DNA from 3 places in the Pseudoalteromonas sp. BMB genome. Region 2 is predicted to be linked to each of the others. Evidence: predicted binding sites of a transcription regulator. Region 2 holds the regulator's gene; each other region holds the start of a gene.
The links. Region 2 encodes LexA, which represses DNA repair genes until DNA is damaged. Its sites were predicted from a motif close to TACTGTATNNNNATACAGTA; they were not measured.

Region 1: the regulator LexA is predicted to act here: its motif matches at 2,784-2,803, upstream of BB427_RS00145 (YebG family protein).
Region 3: the regulator LexA is predicted to act here: its motif matches at 3,570-3,589, upstream of dinB (DNA polymerase IV).

Annotation. Positions count from the first base shown of each region.
Region 1 is NZ_MBQA01000001.1:30,823-37,267, forward strand. It holds gene BB427_RS00130 (fused response regulator/phosphatase) at 1-195, shown strand, start outside; gene BB427_RS00135 (GAF domain-containing protein) at 323-988, shown strand; gene BB427_RS00140 (amino acid aminotransferase) at 1,169-2,359, shown strand; gene BB427_RS00145 (YebG family protein) at 2,454-2,768, opposite strand; gene BB427_RS00150 (ComEA family DNA-binding protein) at 3,240-3,548, shown strand; gene BB427_RS00155 (hypothetical protein) at 3,600-3,905, opposite strand; gene dsbB (disulfide bond formation protein DsbB) at 3,918-4,427, opposite strand; gene BB427_RS00165 (amidohydrolase family protein) at 4,627-6,126, opposite strand; gene BB427_RS00170 (winged helix-turn-helix domain-containing protein) at 6,305-6,445, shown strand, end outside.
Region 2 is NZ_MBQA01000210.1:51,548-57,992, forward strand. It holds gene BB427_RS22205 (SURF1 family protein) at 1-428, opposite strand, end outside; gene BB427_RS24915 (DUF2909 family protein) at 441-737, shown strand; gene BB427_RS22210 (cytochrome c oxidase subunit 3) at 643-1,518, opposite strand; gene BB427_RS22215 (cytochrome c oxidase assembly protein) at 1,508-2,086, opposite strand; gene ctaD (cytochrome c oxidase subunit I) at 2,086-3,660, opposite strand; gene coxB (cytochrome c oxidase subunit II) at 3,660-4,802, opposite strand; gene lexA (transcriptional repressor LexA) at 5,163-5,777, opposite strand.
Region 3 is NZ_MBQA01000194.1:16,639-23,083, forward strand. It holds gene BB427_RS19095 (M17 family metallopeptidase) at 1-626, opposite strand, end outside; gene BB427_RS19100 (carbon starvation CstA family protein) at 696-2,381, opposite strand; gene dinB (DNA polymerase IV) at 2,507-3,562, opposite strand; gene BB427_RS19110 (aldo/keto reductase) at 3,784-4,836, shown strand; gene BB427_RS19115 (NUDIX hydrolase) at 4,923-5,435, shown strand; gene BB427_RS19120 (hypothetical protein) at 5,509-6,198, shown strand; gene BB427_RS19125 (LabA-like NYN domain-containing protein) at 6,239-6,445, shown strand, end outside.

The DNA.
Region 1 (6,445 bases), on a different contig from region 2:
GAAGAGCTAAAGTTATACTTCAACATTTGTGATTCAGGTAATGGTTTTGAATCAAGCGATCGCAATAAAGCGCAGCAAGAGCATAGCCACGGCCGAGGTGTTAGCTTACTTAACGAGATTGCCCAAAGCGTTAGCTACAACAGTGCTGGAAATGAAGTAGAAATGATTTATTCACTCACCTCTAAATCGGTTTAAATTCCACGCAAGTGTATTTCACTTCAGCTTTAGTTTGTTATCTACTCGTATTGCTGTATGTACCTGTTTTTTAGTGTTGGCAAGGTATAAAGAGCGTGGTAAAGTTGCATTAACTTTAGATGTTTAGATGGCTAAAATGTCAGATTATATTTCATTGAGTGGATTATCTATCTCCCGCGAGTTGCTTTTGCTGCAATTAAAAAAACTAGATGCTTATATTGAGCAAAACTCAAGTCCTGCTGTGTGGTCATATCAGATCCCTGAGCTTGGGGAAGGAGGCGCTTGTAGCTTGTTTGGGCACCTTCAGGAAGCGCCTTTTTTATTGAGTGACTACGTTGAAAAGAACATTGTGAATGAGCAATCGCTTGCCAAGCTGCAAACGATAGTGTCAGCAGTAGTTGAATTTACAGCTGTTGATTGGTTTGGCATATACCAAGCAAGAGCGACAAATGAAGGGAAACAACTTCTCAAATTAGCGTACTCTGGCGCGCCGAGTAGACCGCTATTCCCGATAACGGAGGCTTTTGCCGCTGCGTCAAATAATATCCAAACGGTATTGAGCGCTAAAGCTCGAGTGATTAATGACATCCCTCAATATGTCGCCAGTGGTGGAGAGTACTACACTTGCGATCCAAAGGTGAAAGCAGAAACCTGTATGCCATTATTCGATGATGCTCAAAATTGTATTGGAATTATTGATGCAGAAGCGCTTTCTGAGTCATTCTTCAACGAAGAAATCTTAGCATTGCTTGCAGCGGCATGTACGAGAATTCCTGACTATTTACCCGAATAATTATCGGAATAGTCCGGCTGTAAACTTGACGCCTTTGTGGTGCTGCCAAGTTTACAAAAATGAATAAAATTCTAGATAAATATGGTAACTGAGATGCAAGTCTCTATGTTACCATCAAGTCTACTGGAATCGGGCGTCAGCCGCTCGAGTTTGCATTAATTAAAATAAAAGAGATAAGCCATGTTCTCAGAGCTAAAACCACTTCCAACAGATCCTATTTTAGGCCTGATGGCCGCTTATAAACAGGACACTAACCCAAACAAAATTGACCTTGGTGTAGGTGTTTATAAGGACGAGCAGGGAAACACGCCGGTACTTAGAGCGGTTAAAAAAGCGGAAGCGTTTCGTTTAGAAAACGAAACGACAAAATCTTATATTGGTTTGGCTGGTAACTTAGACTTCTGTCAAAAGATGGAAACACTGTTACTTGGAGAGCATAGTACATTATTGGCAAACCGTGTACGTACGGCGCAAGCACCTGGTGGTACTGGCGCATTACGTGTTGCTGCCGAATTTATTAAACGTTGCAATACCAATGCAACTGTTTGGGTTACGACTCCAACTTGGGCAAACCACATCAGCCTATTTGAAGCAGCTGGTCTAACAGTTAAAGAGTATCCTTACTACGACTACGAAAACAAAGGGTTGTTGTTTGATGAGATGATCAATGCGCTGAAGCAAGTACCTAAAGGTGATGTAGTACTACTTCATGCATGTTGTCATAATCCAAGTGGTATGGACTTAAATCAAGCGCAATGGAAAGTGGTTGCTGAACTTGCGAAAGAGCAAGGCTTTACGCCATTAATTGATATTGCATACCAAGGTTTTGGTACCAGCCTTGAAGAGGATGCACAAGGCCTTAGAACGGTTGCGGATACAGTTGATGAAATGATCATCTGTTCATCTTGCTCTAAAAACTTTGGTTTATACCGCGAGCGTATCGGTGCGTGTTCAATCATTGCAAAAGACAGTGCAACTGCTGATGTTTCAAACTCAGTATTACTTAGCGTTGTTCGTAGTATCTATTCAATGCCACCAGCACACGGTGCTGATATTGTAAATACCATTCTAAGCAGTACTGAACTTACGCAAATGTGGTACGACGAACTTGACGAAATGCGCGGTCGTATCAATGGTCTACGTACGTTGATTAAAGAAAGCCTAGCTGCAAAAGGTGTTGAGCAAGACTTCTCGTTCATCGACCGTCAGCACGGTATGTTCTCTTTCTTAGGTATTAATAAAGAGCAAATTGACAGACTACGCACTGAATATGCTATCTATATGGTAGGCTCTAGCCGTGTTAACGTAGCTGGCGTAAGCAAAGACAATATTGACTACTTTGCTGACGCAGTGGCAAGCGTGATTAAATAATACCACGCTACACAGCACAAAATAAAAAACCGCAGAGCATGCGGTTTTTTATTTTCAGCCTAAACCATCCACTGAAGTAAGTGGTTATTATCATTTAGGCTTGCTTAATTTTGGTCACTTTATCTGGATCTGACGCTTTTTCGTTTTCAGATTTGTTTTTGGTATTGGCCTTTGGTGCTACTTTGCCACCTTTTAACACAGACACAAAGTCATCTTTTTGTTTCGCAATTTCAAGCGCTAGGGATTCAACTTGTTGTTCACTCAGCGGCACGTCAACTTTCGTTAGCATGTCTTCCAATGCTTCAGCTACATCTAGCATCTTATCATAAGCATCAGCTTCTTTTTTAGACGTGAAAGTCATACGCTCGACTCCATTTCTTTCAACAACATATTTGATGATAACGGCCATGGTTATTCCCCTAGTCACTGTTTTTTTATACAGTAAATCGAATCGAGTGATTAAGCAAGTTATTTTGAAAATTTTTCAAGTGCTGTTGAGTGAAGTGAAATTAATTAAATTCATTAAAAACAAAAGCTTAATGTTTGTTTTGATTTTTGAAAGAATGAATGTTTTTTGACAAAGTCAATGTTCCAATCTTTATTTAACCTGAGGTTTGGATAAGGAATGAGCTAGCTCATTGCTTTAAACTCACATTAAATTATTTCCTTTATCTAGCCAGAGAGTTTTGGGGATAACCAGGCGAATTTACGCACCAATAGCTGGCTATTGGAAGTGAATTCAACACAGTTAGCGCTAAAACTAGCTGCTAGAAAGGCATTAATTATCCGAAGCTCAGGTTATTTTATAAGCTTGCTGCAATCATCCATTGAGAGGAATGCAAAAAGCTTTGGATACTTTTTACGCACAAGGAGTGTATATATGTTCAATAAACCCACCATACTTTCTATTTTATTGGCGTTAGGTTTAAGCTGTTCAAGCGTGCTCGCAAAACCTGCGGAGCAAGCAAAGTCAGCTTCTCAAACACGGCAGCAAAGTGCTGTACTCGATATTAATTCTGCTGACGCTTCGGCGCTTTCAAGTTTACCAGGGATTGGTATTCGTAAAGCTGAAGCCATCGTAGAGTACCGTAAGAAAATGGGGCGCTTTAAAACAACAACGGAGTTGCTGGAAGTAAAAGGAATTGGGAAAGGAATATTGGCAAAACTGGAGGGGAAAATTAGAGTCTAGTCGTAGTTATTGTGTGCGAGCTTCGCTGCTCGCACACAGGTAGATTGAAGATTAGGGCTTATTCGAGGCGTTAAACTCAGCGATTGCCTGAGCTAACTTGGGTTTGCCAAACTGTATTTCCAGTGGTGTGGTCAGTAGCGGATAAATTAGTCCTGCTACCAATAAGACAGGTAATAACAGCCAGCCTTCAAATACGACCAATGAGGCAAAAAATGGTGTGAGCAGTAGCAACTTGGCTATTCTTAACACGACCTTTGTTTTTGCATCAAGGTGGCTAAGTGCAAGACGTAAGATCATCTGCTTGTCACGTAATTTAAACGCTCTCAGTTGCTCAATTTGGCTTAACCTAAAATGCATGAATGTGATATCTCAACTTCTTTTGGTAACGTGGAAAAATAAGAAAAGAATAAATGCAACACTATAAAATGCAAAGATAATTTCCATCCATCCAGGCATAGATAATCCTGCAAAAGACCAATCTATGTTGCCGCAGTCACCTGTTGCAGCAAAAAAGCTTGGTAGCCATTCATGCAGCGGCATAAACGCAGGAAAGTTTGGTACAAAGTCACAGGTAAAAGCAAATGGATCCGTTGTGGTTTGCATACTGATATGTTCACGGGCGATAAAATAACCCCAAATACTGCCTACACCCCACGAAACAAATGCCAGACTACGCAGCGCGAATGAGCGAGGAGAAATCATACCGATTAAACCAGCTGCTAATAACCCCAACATAGCAAAACGCTGATAGATGCACATAATACAGGGCTCTAAACCCATACCGTATTGGAAATACAGTGCAGCGGCTTCAAAAATAGCAGCGGATAGTGCTAGCAATCCCCAAGATTGCCTAGAGAGATGAAAAGATGAAATCTTCATTATAGAGAAACCCTTTTTGTTTTATTATGCTTTATCTGGCTGTGTTAGAGCAACCTTACTTCGGCGGTGTGCGCTATCTTTGCGACGATTTTTCGACTCTTGTTACCAGCAGAAGTTCGAAAATATCAAAATAGACCACTTGATTAAGTCAATAGAGGTGAGACCGACATTATCAGTATTTCTATTCTGACGTATTTACTCATTCACTTTTCTCGAGGGCATCGATATGAAAAGTAGCACGCTCAATGGCTGAGCCATGTAAGATAACATATTCAATATCGTTATAAGCCGCGACTGACTGCAAAGGGTTACTATTTAAAAGTAATAGATTTGCCACTTTCCCAGCAGCGATACTGCCGTACTGATTGTCTATTGCAAATGCTTTCGCATTATTAATGGTAGCAGCAGATAGCAAGCTAACGAGGCCTACTCCGGCTTGATCCATCATCGTTAATTCTTGATAAGTCGATAAGCCAGGTTGCGAGACATAAGTTGGTGCGGGTGGCGTATCTGAGCCAAGCAGCAAGGTTGCGCCATTTTTATATAGATAATTTAGTGCTCGTTGCCCTTGAGAGAAAACTTGCTCAAGTTTAGCGACCTTTTGTTGATTACTTATTTCACCCCAGCCTTGACCCATTTCTCGAGAAAACCAGCGACCAGGTTCACTTTGATACCAAGCAATTTGAGATGGAGGTAATACGGTACGATATTCAGACGAAAGGGTGAAGGTGTTGTCAGTTACTTTCGCCAGAGCATTCATCACATTTAATGTGGCTTGATAGGCGATGTCTTTTTCGATGATGGTATCCAGCACAGCTTTTACATTGGTTGGCAGTTCGCTTTCGCTAGGGGCTGTATTTGGCGTTAACCAGTTCCAAAGTCCATGCGCCATAACGTTGATATTGGCATCTACAGCAAGTTGTTGCATATCAACGGCATTCGCATGTGCCATTACGGGTAACTTAAGTGAGTTTGCGGACTCGACTAACTGTTTGGCAGTTTCTTGGTTAATAAGCGGTATAGCACTGTTTTCTCCAAAGCCATCTTCAAAGTACAGTTTGGCACAAGTTGCACCGTCAGATTTCATTCGCGTTAAGGGTTGATTTCTTTGGTGAGCGTGTGCTTCAGATGGCGTTAGCTCATGAGCAGGATCGCCGTGTTGTGCAGCAAAGTAGGGTTTATGGTGATGTAGCTTTGAGTAACTAAGGCCTTCAGCATTATAGCCTTGGTAAACCGGCATTGCGCCACAAAAGTAGGCGTCGGGTGCGGGGCCATTTGCTGTAAATTCGGTCATGCCGGTTGCAGTGTTTGACGGGTCAATAACTTGCGTGACGCCATAGTAAAGATAATTAGCGCCTTGCCGTTGTAAAAATGCTGCCTGCATTTGGCGAGCACTAGGAGAAGTGTTAAGCAATCCCGGCATTGTTTTTAGGTGGACATGGCTATCGGTTAACCCTGGTATGAGGTATTGACCATGAGCATCAATGACCTGTGCTGCATCCGGTTTTTGACTTGAGTCAGAGACTTGTATAATTTTGCCGTCTTGGATGGCGAGCCAATGATTGGAAATGATATTGACTTGGTGCTTATCAATAGGATTTAAAATGGTAGCATTGTCGATACGAAGGTCCACTGCTGCAAATAATGCATGAGAAGACAGGGCGCAACAGGCCGCAAATATTAATGTTTGTTTTTTCATAATGAAAACCAGTTAGTGTTGTATTAGATGCCTTCGAGCATAACTGGCGAGGTACTTTGTGTTTTAATTTTCATATAATTTAACTCTGAAATTTTTCTTAATTTAATTAAAACTATAATAATCAATAATGTAAGGTGTTCTGGGGTTGATAAATTTGCTTTTGGGAAATTGGCTTGTTGTGCCTAAATTGAATCAGATTGTGGAGTATCCGGCTGGCCGTGAATATACCGTCACCCCAAAAGTGATGAAATTACTGTTGGTGCTGGTTGATGCGAAAGCTGAGCCTCTGAGTATTGATAACCTCGTCGAGTTAGCTTGG
Region 2 (6,445 bases):
TAGACAGGTAGAGAAACGGTGCCAGTTGGAAGAGAGAAAACGGTAGGCACGCGACTAGCCTGCTGTGGCACAAAACCTAAATTAACAGCTAGATACTCATCAGTTTCGGAAATTTTTATAATGCCAATTACATCAAAACCGACTCTACCTTTCACGACTTGATTATCTAAATACCAAACCGCATCGCCTACAAAATTCCCTGTAATCGACACTTCAGCATTAACATATTGCGTGAGCGGCTGGGATGTTACTTGCTGCTCATTAGCTACGCCTAGCGATTTTTCAATCTCAACTTTATGCTGCAACACATGTTTTTGCTGTGCTCTTTGCCACTGCCAATAAGAGAGCGAGCCACATAAAAGAACAACGATTAATGCTGCCAATATGGGGGGTTTTGATCTACCTTTAAAAAGTGCACCTAAATCCATCGGACACCCCTTATGATTAAAATTATTATTGTTGTACTGCTACTACTCGTTTTTCTAAATCTATTTAGAGCTATGCTAGTCATGCTCAAGTCAGAGCAACAAGAGTCGATGGCGAGGCTATTGCAACAAAGAGTTTATGCATCAATAGCTGTCGTACTTCTAATCTGTCTTGCTGCTCAATTTGGCTTTATAAAACTACACTCTTCACCCGTTGTTACAACACATAAACAAATACAAACAGGCACAACCAAACAACATCAACAAAATGCCAATACCAAGCCCCAGCTTGAAAAGCAAAGTGATTCTTAGCGGTAAAGTGACCCTTCAACACCCTGATCCATATAACGAAAAGAATAATCGCGCCAAGTGTGACATGAAAGCCATGAAATCCTGTCAGTAAAAAGAATGTATTACCGTAAACCCCCGACTGAAGAGTTAACCCCAGATCTTGATAAGCATGAATATACTCTTCCACTTGCAAGGTTAAGAATGCGACGCCAAGCAGTACTGTTAATCCTAAGAACGCCTTCACTTTCGCCCTTTGCTCTTTTTCTAAAGCTACATGAGCAAAGCTAAGGGTTACTGATGATGCTAATAGAATAACCGTATTGATCAGCGGGAGTCCCTGCCAACCCATAGCTTGAGTTACAGTTCCATCTGGAGTTGTGAGCAATGGCCATACAGCTTCAAATTGAGGCCATAAAACGTCGTTGGTGCTGGCGTTATTACTTGCACCGCCTAACCACGGCACAGCTATCATTCGTGCATAAAAAAGTGCACCAAAAAAAGCAGCAAAAAACATAACTTCGGAAAAGATAAACCATCCCATTCCTTGCTTGAACGAACGATCCATTTGGGCAGAATATAATCCAGTTTGAGATTCTTGGATCACATTCCTGAACCAACCAAAAATCATATAGATCAGCACAGCAATACCCACGAGCAGTAGCATTACTCCACTATTACTGGTTGATTTAAGTTGAATAATCGTTAAGCCAGCGCCAACAGCGATAAAGAAAAGTGCAAAAGCCCCGACGATTGGCCATGGACTTTGCTCAGGCACGTAATATTTTTCTTGTTCATGGTTCATATTTGAACTCCTCTCGAGAAGCTAGCATACTCAGTCCATCACTGTCTTGTTTGCTAACTCGCTCTGTAATATCAAACAACGTATATGAAAGTGTGAGTTCCTCAACATCACTTGGGAGCTCCGTATCTACATAAAACCTCAAGACAAACTCAACTTCTTCTTTGCCTTTCATTGGTTGCTGATCAAAACAAAAGCAGGCCATTTTGTGTAAATACTTTGCCGCTTTCCCTGGAGACACTGAAGGGATCGCTTGCAACACACGCTCACTATCACTCAAGTTTTTTGCAATGAATTTGACATCGGTTAGCTTACCGGGTTGAACTCTAACCGAATGCTCGACTGCATCGACCTTAAATGGCGCCTGGCTTTGACTATGCGTTGTGAAGCTCACATCTACTTGTCGACTTTGTGCAATTGACTCGCTCTGCTTTGCGATTTCCATGGATGGCTTACCATTTAGGCCTGTGACATCACAAAAAACGTCATATAGAGGAACCAGTGCAAAGGCAAAAGCAAACATACCTAGCGTCAACAAAATAAGCTTCTTAAGCAGGCGACCATGTTGCATTACTTAATCTCCGGTGGCGTTGAAAAGGTATGATAAGGAGCCGGAGATGGTACTTGCCACTCTAATCCCTCAGCCCCATCCCATACTTTCCCAGAGGCCTGCTCTCCACCTTTTATACATTTATAAACCACTGCAACAAACAACAGTTGAGAAAGACCGAATGCAAACCCTCCGATACTAATGATCGCGTTAAAATCAGCGAACTGTAGAGCATAATCAGGGATCCGCCTTGGCATGCCAGCAAGACCAACAAAGTGCATTGGGAAAAACAATACGTTCACACTAACCAAGGAGAGCCAAAAGTGAAATTTAGCCAATTTGATATCAAACATGTGCCCTGTCCACTTTGGTAACCAATAATATGCGGCGGCCATTATTGAGAATATAGCTCCCGTAACTAACACGTAATGGAAATGCGCGACAACGAAGTAGGTATCGTGATATTGGAAATCTGCAGGCGTAATTGCTAACATCAAACCGGAAAATCCGCCAATTGTGAAAAGTACGATAAACGCAATGGCAAAAAGCATGGGTACCTCAAAACTAATAGCACCTCGCCACATTGTCGCTACCCAATTAAAAACCTTAACGCCAGTGGGCACTGATATGAGCATAGTTGCATACATAAAAAACAACTCACCAGCTAAAGGCATGCCCGTAGTAAACATATGATGAGCCCAAACGACGAACGATAACAGAGCGATTGAAGCGGTTGCATAAACCATTGATGCATAGCCAAACAGTTTCTTTCTTGAAAATGTCGGTACTATCGTAGAAATTATGCCGAAGGCAGGTAATATCATGATGTACACTTCAGGATGACCAAAGAACCAGAATATATGCTGGAACATAACAGGATCACCACCACCTGCTGCATCAAAAAAGCTCGTTCCAAAGAACTTATCAGTCAATACCATAGTCACAGCGCCAGCGAGTACGGGCATAACAGCAATCAGAAGAAATGCAGTTATCAGCCAAGTCCAGACAAACAAAGGTAACTTCATCCATGTCATACCTGGAGCTCTAAGATTGACGATGGTCACGATAACGTTGATAGCACCCATAATAGAGCTAATTCCCATTATATGGATCGCAAAAACAAAAAATGCAGTATTGTCATTGCTGTACGTTGTAGATAGTGGCGCATAAAAAGTCCAACCGAAAGCAGGCCCGCCGCCTTCCAAAAATAACGACATCAGTAAAATTGCAAATGCAAAGGGTAGTATCCAAAAACTCCAGTTATTCATTCTCGGTAACGCCATATCAGGAGCACCAATCATCATTGGGATCATCCAGTTGGCAAGACCAGTAAATGCGGGCATTACTGCGCCAAATACCATTATTAGTCCATGTACTGTCGTCATTTGATTAAAAAAATGCGGATCTACAAGCTGTAACCCAGGTTGGAAAAGCTCGGCGCGGATCACCATCGCCATAGCACCACCAATTAAAAACATGGTTAGTGAGAACAATAAATACAGTGTTCCAATGTCTTTATGATTGGTAGTAAACAGCCAGCGCTTGAAGCCTTTTGGAGCTGTATGGTGTGAATGTTCTTCTACGATGGCACTCATTACTTACCCTCCTCTAATGCATCTATCTCACGCTGTATTTGGCTTGGCTGAATAACATCGCCGGTGTCATTACCCCAGCTATTTCTTTTATAGGTGATAACTCCCGCAATCTGCTTGATTGTTAATTGCTTTGCGAAAGATTGCATAGCAGTTCCTGGTCGACCTAAAAGTAGAATATCTATATGAGCTTTAATATCTCCAGTGACGACTTTACTCCCTTTCATTGCAGGGAAGACACCTGGTAGCCCAAGCCCAGTTGGTTGATGGCAAGCTGCGCAATAAGCCATGTAAGTTTGTTCACCAACCTCCATTAACTCTTCTTTCGAAAGGGTTTGTTGGGCAACTGCTTGTGACTCAGCCTCTGCTTTTGCTTTTTCAGCTTTAGCATCGTTGAGCCAACTATCAAATTTATCAGGGCTTACGGCCTCGACGACGACAGGCATAAAGCCATGATCTTTGCCACATAATTCAGCACATTGGCCTCTGTAAATTCCTTCATCGTTTACCTTTGTCCATGCCTCATTTATAAAGCCCGGATTGGCATCCTTCTTCACCGCAAAATCGGGCACCCACCAAGAATGGATGACATCATCTGAGGTCATTAAAAAGCGAACTTTCCTATCGGTGGGAATAACTAAATGCTTATCAACTTCAAGCAGGTAATTTTCATTTTTTTCTTTAAGATCACTAATTTCATCTTTCGAAGTAGAGAGCAAAGAATAGAACTCAACATCATGCCCCATATACTCATAGTGCCATTTCCACTGAGAGCCTGTGACCTTAATGGTCAGATCAGCTTTACTCGTGTCTTCCATAGCAATAAGCGTTTTTGTGGCAGGTATTGCCATACCAATGAGTATCAGGAAAGGAATTGCAGTCCAAAGTATTTCCACTTTGGTGCTTTCATGAAATTGCGCTGCAACAACGCCTTTTGACTTTCTGTGTTTTATAAGCGCCCAAAACATAACCCCAAATACAATAACCCCAATGACGCAACATATTAGAAATATGGTCATGTGAAGCTCATACACTTGATGACTAATGTCTGTAACACCTTGCCTCATATTGTAAGCGCTGTTAGCAAGTGAGGGCATGGCGATTAGCACTGCGATGAATGCTACAACTAATCGACAAATTTTCATTTGACGTCTCCTTCAAGACAACTCGCGGTTGTCTTTTGTTATTATTGGATGACTGTCATATTGTCTATTTGTACATAGACTTACTGCACGACTATTAACCAATTAGTCAAAAAACAAACAAATTGCAAGATTTTTGAGAAGACCGACTTTAGAATCAAAACTGGGGACTATAGGGGGTAAAACAAAGAATGATGAAAAATAGTGTATAAAGATCAGAAAACTAAAAATATTACTAAATGATTAAAGTCACTATAATCATCCTACTTTCACATAGTTAGAAAAGTTAATTACCACTTTTTAAACAAAATATAGTTAAAGCAAGCGCAACTTTATATTTGACGCTACGCTCGCTCTCATAAACTACATCCAGTCAGCACTTCGGATAACGCCGACGGCTAACCCTTCAATGGAGAAATTTTGATGCTCAAGATCCACTTCAATCGCTTTAAACTCTTCATTCTCAGCATGCAATAAAACTTTCTTTCCTTTCTTTTCAAAGCGTTTAACAGTCACGTCCTCTTCTACACGAGCCACTATCACTTGGCCATTTTCAGCCAATTGAGTCCTGTGAACAGCTAGAAGATCACCATCCATAATGCCAATATCCTTCATGCTCATACCATTAACTCTCAAAAGATAATCAGCATTAGGTTTAAAAAAACTCGCATCTACATTAAAGTGGCTTTCCACATGTTGCTCTGCCAGGATAGGCTCGCCAGCAGCAACACGGCCAATAATAGGTAAACCAAGTTGTTCGGATTCATCCTCTACAAGTCGAATCCCTCGGCTTGCACCAGGAACCATTTCGATAACTCCCTTTTTTGCAAGCGCCTTAAGATGTTCTTCCGCTGCATTTGCACTCTTAAAACCCAAAGCATCTGCTATTTCTGCACGAGTTGGAGGCATGCCAGTATCTTTTATGAATACTTTTATTAATTCAAAGATTTGTTCTTGTCGTTTTGTTAGAGGACGCATTAACTGGTGTTCCATACAGTGGTTTATTTACTGTAAGTATATACAGCTCAAAAAAAATCGCAAATGTTTCTTTATTCGACATATTTTAAGTGTATTTGCTGATAGCATTAATTAGAGCAGCATTAAGCAAGAAACGAAGTCTGTGCCTCAGAGCTTAACCTACGACTCTACGTAATAAGAAATAGATTATTAAGATTTAGGGCTGATAAACCACCTCCCACTATGTTGCACTATGCTGATACTGTGGTGGGAGCGAGTTCACCTCGCGATGTGTTGATTGGCTTGCGAGGTTTTCTATATCTCAAATCTCTACACCCCAGACAGCAAAAAACCCGTCGCATTGCTGCAACGGGTTTTGATGTACATGGATGTTCGAATGTCGATGAAGTTCATGGATGAACGCTTTTCATCAACCTCTTATTTGGCCCTGGCTCGCTACGAAGTAGGATGTTCTCATTTTTTAAATAGAGAGTCACATGGGTAATCCACACTATCATCGACTGGAAACCTTAATTGCAAGCCATCGGTGGGTAAACCACCTACCATGTTGCACTGTGCTTATACTGTGGTGGGAGTGGAGCGCATTTACTTAGGTTTAGAAAACCTCGCGATGTGTTGATTGCCTTGCGAGGTTTTATATCTCTCAAATCTCTATATCCCAGACAGCA
Region 3 (6,445 bases), on a different contig from region 2:
GCGATAACCTCAACGTTTACCGCTGAACCTTGAAATAGCTCAACACAGTAGTCAGCAAAACGAGGTGGTGCCATGCGCTCTGGTTCTGTACCACACAAATCACGCGCAGCATATTGGCCTGCAGCGATTGCACTCAGTTGATCGCAGCATTGTGCTGACGCCTCAAAAACATAAATCGCTTCGATTGGTTCAATCGCTTCGCCACGGTACTCACGTGCTTCTAATGGCTGCCATAAGCCTTGGCAAGCACCTAAAAAGCTGACTGCACGCGCATTTTCGTAACGAGCATCGACAGGCACATTTACAACAGCAAGCACAGGTTTTACCGCACCAGCCGCTTTCGCTTCTAAAATACCAGCTTTTGCCGCTTCAAAGTAACGGCGAACGTCATCGTAATCTCTATCGAGTGGTCCGGTTGGCGCAATCACCAAACGCTTGCCAGGTACTTTGTCTGAAACAAGCAGACTTGCCTTTTGCGCAATGCGCGCATCCACAGCTATAAATGGTGCAGCAACTTCGTCAAGCTCTGCACTGCCAAGGTTTTGAATATCATGAGTAACAACAACGATAGCATCTGCATCGCTTTCAAATAGGGTGTTACAAGGTAATGCGATTGGAAAAGACATAAAAACGGCCCTTTTCTATATTAGAATTAGGGCCGACTATAGGTGATTTGTGGTCAAGTTCCAAGGGAACTACGACATATCACGGGCTTCATCTGGTTTGGCTTTGGTTTTGCTGATCACAGACCAAGCTTCTAACATCACCAAAATACTGACCACCAGCACGATAACGTCAAGCACAACCAACAGCCAATTGCCTTTTTGATAGTATTCACCTAGCTTGATCACTCCGGCAAAAAACGCCATCACCAGCACAAATACCATAGGGATCAGGGTGTACTTAGCGGGACGCCCTAGTTTGATAAGATATACTGAGATAACCAACAAGGTTAAGCTTGCCAAGATTTGGTTGGTTGAACCAAACAGCGGCCAAATCACCATACCACCACTACCCGATGCGCCACCAGCGCCAAAGGCGAGTAGCAAACAGCATGCAACGGCCAACAAAGTCGCGATGATACCGTTGTTCAGGAACTTGATGTTATAGATCTCGCCCCACTCTTGAATAATATAACGCTGAAGTCTAACGCCAGAATCCATAGTGGTGCCTGCAAAAAGTACAACCATAACAGCAAGTAGGGTTGATGCGATTTCGACTGGTAGTCCCCAACCTGTACTGATAAGATTTGAGCCACCGTTAATAAAGGCTGATACACTGCCTGCACCAAGATGACTATAAATTTCGTGCCACTCTTCAGGTGATACAGCAAGCATCACGCCACTCACGGCGACCAAAGTGATAAGTGCAAGTGAACCTTCACCAACTGCACCTAAGTAGCCGACAAAACGGCCGTCTTTTTCTTTGTCTAGTTGTTTTGAACTCGTTCCCGACGAAACAATACCGTGGAAACCAGATACCGCACCACAAGCGATAGTCACGAATAGCAGGGGTATGATACTTGGGGTATTTTCTACCGTTTGGGTGTTAAACGCAGGCGCGGTGATATCTGGCATCACCACAAATACTGCACCATAAAGCAGGATCAATCCCACTAACAGCTGCATGCCATTAATAAAGTCACGAGGTTGTAATAGCATCCAAACCGGTAACAATGACGCCACGGCGGCATAGATAAACAAAATAATGATCCAATTGGCTTTGTCGCTTAGACCAAACATTTCGGTTGGTAAGGTAATCGGCATACTACTGCCCATATAAATGGTCGCGTAGAGCACAATAACCCCGATAATACAGAGCGGTACTAGCGGCACTTTTCGTTTCAGCAATTGGCCGATGATAAGCGCCACGACGATAGCAGACCAAGCGGGGAATACCGCATTTGGGTTACCCACGAAGGAGTTTGCGATTACCACACCGAACACGGCATTTACCATGAGCAGTACAAGGAAGACCACTATCATAAACAATGAACGCGTGCGCTTGCCAATCACGCTTTCAGACAACGCGCCCATCGACTTGCCTTTATGGCGAGCACTTGCCCACAGCGCGCCCATATCGTGGACACCCGCAAAGAATATGGTACCGAATACAACCCAAAGCACAGCTGGCACCCAACCCCAATAAACAGCGATAGCTGGACCTACAATTGGTGCTGCGCCTGCGACTGAAGTAAAGTGATGTCCCCACAATACCACTTTGTTAGTGGGAACATAGTCCACGCCGTCCTCAAGCTCATGAGCCGGCGTGACAAAGTTGTCATCCATTTTAAATATTTTTTCAGCAATAAATTTGGAATAGACAAACCATCCAAATAACATCCCTATGATGCCGAAGAGTACGATCATTATGGATTGCATAATGCTTACCTCTTGTTGTTGTTTTAATTACACGCAGTTGGCGTGATTAGTTTGTTGCACGACAACTTCGAAGCTAGCACAAATTAAACTAATTGCAGTTATCTTTTAGTCTAGGTAGGTCAGAATTAGCCATCAAAAAGTCCCAATTGAGCTTGCGTGTTAGACTTTTCATTTAGTCCTAAGTGCAAGCCCACGAGGCGCACAGGTTTAAACTTTTGCCGTGACATCGCCTCAATCAATAATTCCTCGAAAACGGGCAAATCAATATGCTGGTATTGGCATTCTTTGGTGGTTTGGGTGAAATCGTAAAACTTCACTTTAACGCCAAGCTTATTAAAACCGCGCTGTAAATAAGGCTGTGCTCGGCGAGTCAGTTCAGGTAACAACTTTTCTTTTATGACTTGTTTTAAGGTATCAAGGTCGAGCGTGTCTTCTGCAAATGTGGTTTCAACGCCTATCGATTTACGCACTCTGTCGGTCTCAACTCGGCGCTCATCAATACCTTGACAACGCCGCCATAATACAGCGCCAAACTTGCCAAATGACTGGCGTAACTGAGTTTCAGACAGTGCCTTAATGTCTCGGCCATACTCAAGTCCCATGGCTAGCAAACGTTGTTGAGTCACTTTACCTACACCTGGAATTTTTTTAAGGGGTAACGCATCAATAAAAGCGCTCACTTGGTGAGGCGGGATAACACACTGACCATTGGGCTTGTTTTCATCGCTAGCAATTTTGGCTAAAAACTTGATTGGCGCAATTCCCGCCGAAGCCGTAAGGCCCGTTTCTGCAAATATATCCGCTCGGATCTGCTCGGCGATAAGCGTTGCACTGCCATTACATTGCTGACACTCAGTGACATCTAGATAGGCTTCATCCAAAGACAGTGGCTCAATTAGCTCAGTATAGCGGGCAAAAATAGTTCTAATTTGTTGCGATATTGCCTTATATACCTCCATTCTCCCCGGTACAATCACCAGCTGAGGGCAAAGTTTTTTCGCTTGATAATTCGACATAGCCGAGCGCACCCCATATTGCCGAGCAATATAGTTAGCCGTGGATAGCACCCCGCGATGGCTACGACCACCAATCGCCATCGGCACCTTTGCAAGCTCGGGGTTATCGCGCATTTCTACTGATGCATAGAACGCGTCCATATCAATATGAATAAATTTACGCACGTTAAAACACTGTCTAAATAAACAGTGTTTATTATGTGCTAATTTTCCAACTGTTGCAATCTTGAACATAGGCCTTAGTGTTCTGGGCTATACTTGTGTGGATGTCTGTTGCAAGTTGCACTGCAAAACAGAGATAATGCTAACAATATCAATACAGTTCAAAGTACTAAATCCGTTACTTTGGCTATATTTAATCATTCAGCAATCAATCAGGAGCCTGCATGAAGTACTCACGACTTGGTAGTAGCCCACTTGAAGTTTCACGTATTTGTTTAGGAAGCATGACTTGGGGCGTACAAAACAACCAGCATGATGCCGACGAGCAAATCAATTATGCACTAAGCCGTGGTATTAACTTCATTGATACCGCTGAAATGTATGCGGTCCCTCCCTCACCTGAAACCTATGGTAAAACCGAAGCCATCATTGGCAATTGGCTAAAGCGCCACCAAGAAAAGCGCGAAAAGCTCGTGCTTGCAACCAAGATTGCGGGAAGCGGTTTGCCTTGGATCCGTGAAGGCGGCCCTATTACGGGACAATCAGTGCTCCAAGCAGTGGATGATTCTTTAGCGCGCCTGAATACTGACTATATCGACCTCTACCAACTACATTGGCCAAACCGTACTTCACCGCACTTTGGTAAACAATGGCCAGGCATGGTCCCTTTGAGTGCACTTGACCAAGACGAAGAACGCGCTGGCATGCTAGATATTTTAGAAGGCTTAGCGAGCTGTATTCAAGCGGGTAAAATTCGCCATTGGGGTCTTTCTGATGATACGCCTTGGGGCATTCACACTTACCTTAATTTGGCGATGCAGCACGACCTACCGAAGCCAGTTTCAATTCAAAATGAGTTTAGCTTGCTACATGCCAAAGATTGGCCTTACTTGATTGAGAGTTGCGTAAACGAAGATATTGCCTATTTACCTTGGTCGCCACTGGCTGGTGGGATGCTGAGCGGTAAATATTTAGGGGGCGCAAGACCTGAAGGCAGCCGCTTTACCTTAGTGCAAAGACAAGGGCTATTTAGAGACACGCAACTAGCGCAAGAAGCCGTTGCAAAGTATCTAGAAATCGCCAAAGAATTTAATATGACAGCAGCGCAACTGGCGCTAGCTTGGTGCAATCAAGTCGATGGCGTGACTTCAACTATTATCGGCGCGACAACCATGGCACAGCTTAAAGAAAATATTCAAGCGTTTGAACAACCGCTATGTGCAGAATCTTTAGCCGAGATTGATACGGTATTTAAAGCGTACCCAGCTCCGTTTTAATGTCTTCATTCGCGATACGCCGCTTTTACGCTGGCGTATCACCTTGTAAACCCATCTTTGTTACCTAGATTGAAGTTAAAACCCCCATGCAAAGCTTAAACAACACCCCAGTCATTCCGCTTCAAGGCAGCTGCTTTACCAGAAAGACCACTCGCGCCATTGTCCTTAGAGGCAACGACATCCTTATGCTTTACACCAAACGTTATGACGATTACACCTTGCCAGGTGGCGGCGTCGACGAGGGTGAAAGCTTAGAAGCAGCATTGGAGCGCGAGCTAAAAGAAGAAACGGGTGCAGTATCCATCACAGGGTTGACGCCGTTTGGCCGCTATGAAGAGTACCGCCCTTGGTATAAACCCGATCATGACAATGTGCATATTATTTCTTATTGCTACGTTTGTGAGATTTGTGGCGAATTTGATGCGCCAGCTATGGAGGATTATGAACACGCCAATGGTATGAAGCCAGTGTGGATCAACATAAACCAAGCCATCGCGCATAACGAAGCAAAACTCAATGATGCGAATAACAAAGGGATGTCCGTTTTACGTGAACTCACTTTGCTAAAACACATTTCCGCGCAATTAGTCACAGATTAATTTGCCTATTGAGGGAACAATTAAGTCTTTATTAAGCTCTAACTCCGCATGACTCAAGGATTTAATAAGAATAATGCGGCTGCTCCAACACAACCTGATTAGTTTCACCATTATCGCCTCTATTGTGCTGCATCTACTGCTCGGCTGGTATCTGCAGCAAAGTATTTATATCCCCTCAAAGCCTGAAGAAATTAAGGCAATGAAAACCTATTTGGTTATTGAGCCTGCGAAGCCCAAGATGGAGCGTATTGCAACACCGAAGATAACTGAAGATAAGCCAGTAGAGGAGTTAAAACCGACGCTGCCGGACGATACGGTTGAAGTACCAAAAACTGCACAAGCAGAACCAAAAAAGCCTACGGTTGAAAGTACAACTAAGCACATAACCAAAGCAGCGGTCGTCACGCAACCTAAAAAATTAGACCATCGCAAAGCAATCTCTCAATTTCGTCAGCAACTTTTAGAGCGCGCTCCGAGTGACGCTGTACTCAGCCAAAGCCAAGAAAAGCCGCAGCGGCTCACCGTACCTAAAACGCATCAAACCACTGCTGCGAGCATACAAAGAGAACAACTCGAGTCTACGCCCCAATACACAGTCTACCGTGAAAATGGCCTGTGTTACGCTGAAGTTAGGCCCGATCCGAGTATTCCTACACCGGAAGGATTAAATAAGAATTGGCGTACTGCGCCTCGCCCTTGCGATGGCGGTGCCATCAAAAAAGCCTATGATGCCGCGATGAGTAAATGGCTAAACAAACGCTAATCTTGCTATCATAAAGCAAATCTATTGCGAAGAGTCCATTATGGAAAAAGTCACCATTTTAGTTGACGCCCAAAATGTTTATTACACCACCAAGCAAGCCTACCAAACAGGCTTTGACTATAATGCGTTTTGGCGCAAAGCAACGGCTAATCGCGAGGTATATCAAGCTATTGCCTATTCCAGCGAACGGGGTGATGATAAACAAAGACAGTTCCAAAATATCTTGCGAGCGATTGGCTTTGAAGTG